2 regions of the Pseudomonas sp. NFX71 genome follow, and region 2 is predicted to be linked to the other one. Evidence: riboswitches for the same ligand, from Rfam matches in the RefSeq annotation. Region 2 holds a riboswitch; the other holds the start of a gene.

Region 1 (3,396 bases), 1.1 Mb from region 2:
GCCAGGTCTTCGGGGCTGATCAGGTCGGCCTTGTTGAGAATCACCAGGTCGGCGCTGGCCAGTTGGTCGGCGAACAACTCGTGCAGGGGCGATTCGTGGTCCAGGTTCGGGTCGAGTTTACGCTGGGCGTCGACCTGGTCCGGGAAGGCCGCGAACGTGCCGGCGGCAACGGCCGGGCTGTCGACGACGGTGATCACCGCGTCAACCGTGCAGGCGCTGCGGATTTCCGGCCACTGGAAGGCTTGCACCAAAGGCTTTGGCAGGGCCAGGCCGGAGGTTTCGATCAGGATGTGGTCGAGGTCGCCGCGACGGGCGACCAGTTCGCGCATCACCGGGAAGAATTCTTCCTGGACGGTGCAGCACAGGCAGCCGTTGGCCAGCTCATAGACCCGGCCGTTGGCTTCTTCTTCGGTGCAACCGATCGAGCATTGCTTGAGGATTTCGCCGTCGATGCCCAGTTCGCCGAACTCGTTGACGATCACCGCGATGCGGCGGCCCTGAGCGTTGTCGAGCATGTGCCGCAGCAAAGTGGTTTTGCCCGAGCCGAGGAAGCCGGTAACGATGGTGACGGGGAGTTTGGCCAGTGTTTTCATCGGATGCCCTTTGGCAAGGTGGCGGGCATACGGGACGACGACCGCGGCTGCACAGGCAGGCGCGCGGAAGATTTCGCCACCGGATCACCCCGCCCGGTTGTAGTGAGAATTCGTGTCGAGGCAGGTCTCCTGGCTGACGGTGTGCCTGTCGCTAGACTGGCGTTGGCTGCGCCTTCCCGCGGGCTCCAGGGCTGGAGCGTGCAGTGGCGTGGCAGCGAACATCACCGTTCACAGTTGCGGGGGCAGCCGCGGCATCGACCGCGTTCCCTTCTTAGCTTCGGCAAACGCCGAAGAACCTCGAAAGCGCAAGGCTACGCATGGTGCGTGGGCGGGTCAATGTCCGTCAGTTGATTGCAATCCCCTCGCCACAGGTAACACTCCTTGCCCTTGCCCCCGAGTTGAGAACCCTTGCCAATTGACGCCCAACCCCCGCCCATGCTCTCCTACACGCCTTGTTACGGGTGCCCTTCACAGGGTGAAACGGGAAACCGGTGAATCATGTGCTTTACTCAAAGCCATGTCAGTCCGGTGCTGCCCCCGCAACGGTAAGCGAGCGAAGCGTCAGATCCACTGTGCCAGCAGTTCGGCATGGGAAGGTGACGCTTGCAGGTTTCGGCTGATGCCAAAGCCCCTCGCGAGCCCGGAGACCGGCCCGCAACACAAAGTGACGATTACGTTCACTGAATAACAAACCCGCGGTGGGCGGGCGCTGTTTGAACCTCTGCGAGCCCGATTCGCAGGGGTCTTCCATGCGCTCTATTCACCCGCTGACAGACCAGAGGGAAGCGCCATGTCGATCATCAGCAGCACCGGCAGCAACACCGATAAGAGCACCGCCAGCACCACCACGACCCTGACCCAACGCCTGACCGCTGCCGTATGCGCATCGATCCTTGGCGCGTGCCTCGTGTATTTTGCCGGTTTCTCGCACATCGAAGCCGTGCACAATGCCGCGCACGATACCCGTCACAGCTCCGCCTTCCCGTGCCATTGAGACCTGTCGACATGATCAAGCGTATCGCGCAAACCGCAGGCTTCACCGGGCTGCTGGCCGCCCTGTTGCTGACCCTGCTGCAAAGCTTCTGGGTCGCACCGCTGATTTTGCAGGCCGAGACTTACGAACAATCCGAGCCGGCCGCTGTTCAAGTCCATGAGCACGCCGCTGGCACCGCCGCTCACGCCCACGATGCCGAAGCCTGGGAACCGGAAGACGGCTGGCAGCGCGTGCTGTCGACGACCGGCGGCAACCTGGTGGTAGCCGTAGGTTTCGCCCTGATGCTCGCCGGCCTCTACACCTTGCGTGCGCCGACCAAAACCTCCCAGGGCCTGCTCTGGGGCCTGGCCGGTTACGCGACGTTTGTACTGGCGCCGACACTCGGCCTGCCACCGGAACTGCCGGGCACTGCCGCGGCGGACCTGGCACAACGGCAAATCTGGTGGATTGGCACGGCAGCGTCGACCGCCGTCGGCATCGCGCTGATCGTGTTCAGCCGTCACTGGCTGATGAAGGTACTGGGCGTGGCGATTCTCGCCGTTCCCCACGTCATTGGCGCCCCGCAACCGGAAGTGCACTCGATGCTCGCGCCGGAAGCCCTGGAAGCCCAGTTCAAAATCGCTTCGCAGCTGACCAACGTGGCGTTCTGGCTGGCCCTGGGCCTGATCAGTGCCTGGTTGTTCCGCCGCAAAAGCGATGGCCAATACCACGCATGACGCAGACCAGCACAGCGCCGACTTTAGTGGTCGGCCTGGGCTGCCAGCGCGGCTGCCCTGTCAGCACGCTGCGGGCGTTACTCGATCAGGCGTTACAGGCGCATCAAATCGGACTTCACCAGATCAAGGCCCTGGCCAGCATCGACCTGAAGCGCGACGAACCTGGCCTGATCGAGCTCGCCGCACAACTCGCGCTGCCCTTGATGTATTTCAGCAGTGAGCAACTGGCCGGTTATCAACCACAACTCAGCCACCGCTCGGACATCGCTTTTGAGCGCACTGGCTGCTATGGCGTAGCCGAAAGCGCCGCCCTCGCCCTCGCTGAACAACTGGCTCAGGCACCGGCAAAACTGCTGATCTCGCGACAGAAATACGCCCAGGCCACCCTGGCATTGGCGTGCGCCGCGTAAAATCCTCGATAATCCCCGCCTTCGATCATGAGCAATCTTCATCTGAAGCCTTGCCCAGGCCCTTTTTCTGACAGGAAACGACGATGACCGTCTACTTCATTGGCGCAGGTCCCGGCGACCCGGAACTGATCACCGTCAAAGGCCAGAGGCTGATCCGCAGTTGCCCGGTGATCATCTACGCCGGCTCCCTGGTGCCTGCCGCCGTACTGGAAGGCCATAATGCCGAACAGGTGGTCAACAGCGCCGAACTGCATCTGGAACAGATCATCGAACTGATCAAGACTGCCCATGCCAATGGCCAGGATGTGGCGCGTGTGCATTCTGGCGACCCAAGCCTTTATGGCGCGATCGGCGAACAGATTCGCTACCTGCGTGAGCTCGATATTCCGTTTGAAATCATTCCTGGTGTCACGGCCACGGCGGCCTGTGCAGCGCTTTTGGGTGCGGAGCTAACGTTGCCGGACGTGTCACAGAGCGTGATTCTGACTCGCTACGCCGACAAGACGGCGATGCCCGCGGGTGAAGAGCTCGGCAGTCTGGCGCAACATGGGGCGACCATGGCGATCCATCTTGGGGTCAATCATCTGGAGAAAATCCTGGTTGAATTGCTGCCGCATTACGGCGCGGACTGTCCGATTGCGGTAATTCACCGGGCGACCTGGCCGGACCAGGACTGGGTGGTG
Region 2 (3,396 bases):
GGCAATTTGGGTGACGGGCCGGTGCCGTCGGAGACTTGCAGGCTGGAGGTTTCACCGCAGGCGGCGAGCCCTCCGGCCAGGGCGATGACGAGAACGAACGGGGGCTTGTGCATGCTGATCTTCCCTATAAATGCAGTGACCTGATCAATAGAGAAGCGCACACCCGCGATGGTTCAACCGGTCAGCCGCGGGCTTCCTTGAACAGCACGGCGATGCCAGGATGATAGTTGCCCGTTTCATTACGCAACTTGCGGTAGGCATAGGGGAAATACCAGGCGACGGCGCAGGAGTGTTCCTTTTGCAGATCGTCGACCATGTCCTGGAGTTCTTCCGGGGTGGCGCCATGCTGGGCTTTTTGCGGTGCAACGAACAGGCAACCGAGTTTCAGGTCACTGGCGTAGCTGATTCGCCTGGCGTCGCTGGTGATATCGGCCAGCGCCTGTGTCAGGTTCAGGTTGTTGACCCGTGGCCAACGCTGCGTGGCTTGAAGGTAGGCGCGTTCTTCGCTGGTGGCGATGAACAGGTCGGCGCGGGCGTTGCGTTCGCCTTCCTCGTTCTGTTTGCGGGTCGGTGTCTGTTGCAGCGTGACCATTTCCGCGGTCCATGCGGCGGCGGAGAGCAAGCCGAGGTTGGCTTTTTCGTCGTACCAGTAAGGCGTGTCGTTATCGCCGCGCACGGCGTTGTAACGGTCGATACAGTCAAACCAGCGCTCCAGCACCGGGCGCAGGAATTCCAGCTTCGGATTGCTGATGATCATGCCTTGCATGTGGCTCACCCTTGTTATTGTGTTGTCAGGTTGTGGCGCTTTGATATCACTGCTGAGAGTGTGGCACAAGATTGGCGTCAGTTAATTGATCAACGGCAGTTAATCGCCCGACGGCGTCCCGGCTTTAATTGACGCTCCACCCCCAACCCTCTAACCTTCGCGGCTTGTTTCAGGTGCTCTGTGGCCTTGGTCGACAGAGTGAAACAGGGAAGCCGGTGAGTGCATTCGTTCCATTCATGAACAATCACGATCCCGGCGCTGCCCCCGCAACGGTAAATGAGTGAAGACTGAGCATTGTTGCCACTGTGTCGATATCGGCATGGGAAGGCGCGCAGTCAGGCGGAGTGCCGCTCATGAGCCCGGAGACCGGCCTGATCCATCCAGCGGCATCACGGTGGGCGATGCCAGGCTTCTTGCCGTCTATTCTTGTGCCTGCCCGCCGTTATCCAGCCTCAACGGAGAGCTCCCCATGACTGATACTCCCGATCGTGACGAACGCCATCTGGCGCGCATGCTGCGCAAAAAAGCCGTGATCGATGAACGCATCGCCAACTCGCCGAATGAATGCGGCCTGCTGCTGGTGCTGACCGGCAACGGCAAAGGCAAAAGCAGCTCGGCGTTCGGCATGCTCGCCCGCTCCCTGGGCCATGGCATGCAATGCGGCGTGGTGCAGTTCATCAAGGGCCGCAACAGCACGGGCGAAGAACTGTTTTTCCGGCGCTTTCCCGAGCAGGTGCGTTTTCATGTGATGGGCGAGGGCTTTACCTGGGAAACCCAGGACCGCCAACGCGACATCGCCGCCGCCGAAGCCGCCTGGGCAGTGTCCCGTGAACTGCTTCAGGATCCGTCGATTGGCCTGGTGGTGCTGGATGAACTGAACATTGCCCTCAAGCACGGTTACCTCGATCTCGATCAGGTGCTCAGCGACTTGCAGGCGCGGCCTCCGATGCAGCACGTGGTGGTCACTGGTCGCGGCGCCAAGCCGGAAATGATCGAACTGGCCGACACCGTTACAGAAATGGGCGTCATCAAGCACGCCTTCCAGGCCGGCATCAAAGCGCAAAAAGGCGTCGAATTGTGAGTCAACCACGTCATTGCCCGGCGGTCTTGATTGCCGCGCCGGCTTCCGGTCAGGGCAAGACCACCGTCACCGCCGCGCTGGCCCGTTTGCATCGCAATCAGGGGCGCAAGGTGCGCGTGTTCAAATGCGGTCCGGACTTTCTCGACCCGATGATTCTCGAGCGCGCCAGCGGTGCGCCGGTCTACCAACTGGACATGTGGATGGTCGGCGAGCAGGAAAGTCGTCGACTGTTGTGGGAAGCCGCCGATGAAGCCGATCTGATCCTGATCGAAGGCGTCATGGGGCTGTTTGACGGCACGCCGTCCAGCGCTGACCTGGCGCGGCATTTCGGTGTGCCGGTGCTCGGGGTGATCGACGGGACGGCGATGGCGCAGACCTTTGGTGCGCTGGCGTTGGGGTTGGCGAAGTATCAGCCGGACCTGCCGTTCGCTGGCGTGCTGGCCAACCGGGTGGGCACCTTGCGCCATGCGCAGTTGCTTGAAGGCAGCCTGACTGAAGGCTTGCGCTGGTACGGCGCATTGTCCCGGGAGACCGGGATTGAATTGCCGAGTCGGCACCTCGGTCTGGTTCAGGCCAGCGAGTTGAACGATCTCGACCTGCGTCTCGATGCGGCGGCCGAATCACTGGCCAACAGCTGTGACGTTGCGCTGCCGCCACCTGTGGAGTTCGCCGCTCCAGAAGTGATCGCCGCCGAACCGTTGCTGGCCGGTGTACGGATTGCCGTGGCCCGTGATGAAGCCTTCGCTTTCACCTACGGCGCGAGCCTGGATTTGCTGCGAGCCATGGGTGCCGAATTGTCATTCTTCTCGCCGATCCGCGACACGCAATTGCCGGAGGCTGACAGTCTCTATCTGCCGGGCGGTTACCCGGAATTGCACCATGTCGCGCTGGCACAGAACACCTCCATGCTTGGCGCCATTCGCGCTCACCATGCGGCGGGCAAACCGTTGCTGGCCGAGTGTGGCGGCATGCTGTATCTGCTCGATTCGCTGACCGATGTCGAAGGTACTCGCGCAAAACTGGTGGGGTTGCTGGCCGGTGATGCGGTGATGCAGAAACGGCTGGCGGCGCTGGCGTTGCAGGCGGTGGAATTGCCCGAAGGTTCGCTGCGCGGCCACACCTATCATCATTCGTTGACCAGCACCGAACTTGAGCCGATTGCCCGTGGCCTCAGTCCTAACGGCGGGCGCGGAGCGGAGGCGGTTTATCGGCAGGGGCGGATGACGGCTTCCTATGTGCATTTCTATTTCCCGTCCAATCCGAACGCTGTAGCTGCGCTGTTTGCGCCTGACCGTGAAGCTGCCATCGCTGGCAGGCCAGCTCCCACAGTTGACCGTGTATTACCTGAAGAAACGCAGATCCCTGTGGGAGCTGGCCTGCCAGCGATGAGGCCATGACCGACAACGCATTCAGTGAAGCCGAGCGGGAAGCAGTGTATCGCGCGATAGCCGAACGCCGCGACATGCGCCACTTCAGCGGCGGCACCGTCGAACCTGAGTTGCTCCGGCGACTGCTCGAAGCCGCGCATCAGGCCCCAAGCGTCGGCCTG

What was found. Region 2 has a riboswitch for cobalamin ahead of cobO (cob(I)yrinic acid a,c-diamide adenosyltransferase). Riboswitches for the same ligand answer to the same signal wherever they lie in the genome.
Region 1: another riboswitch for cobalamin. It lies ahead of ACM1ZW_RS22715 (CbtB domain-containing protein); the one in region 2 lies ahead of cobO (cob(I)yrinic acid a,c-diamide adenosyltransferase).

Annotation. Positions count from the first base shown of each region.
Region 1 is NZ_CP182230.1:4,847,993-4,851,388, reverse strand. It holds gene cobW (cobalamin biosynthesis protein CobW) at 1-593, opposite strand, end outside; cobalamin riboswitch at 695-908, opposite strand; cobalamin riboswitch at 1,036-1,264, shown strand; gene ACM1ZW_RS22715 (CbtB domain-containing protein) at 1,384-1,587, shown strand; gene ACM1ZW_RS22710 (CbtA family protein) at 1,599-2,303, shown strand; gene ACM1ZW_RS22705 (cobalamin biosynthesis protein) at 2,300-2,713, shown strand; gene cobM (precorrin-4 C(11)-methyltransferase) at 2,797-3,396, shown strand, end outside.
Region 2 is NZ_CP182230.1:3,786,240-3,789,635, forward strand. It holds gene ACM1ZW_RS17530 (PQQ-dependent sugar dehydrogenase) at 1-113, opposite strand, end outside; gene ACM1ZW_RS17535 (hypothetical protein) at 182-766, opposite strand; cobalamin riboswitch at 921-1,156, shown strand; gene cobO (cob(I)yrinic acid a,c-diamide adenosyltransferase) at 1,236-1,847, shown strand; gene ACM1ZW_RS17545 (cobyrinate a,c-diamide synthase) at 1,844-3,244, shown strand; gene bluB (5,6-dimethylbenzimidazole synthase) at 3,241-3,396, shown strand, end outside.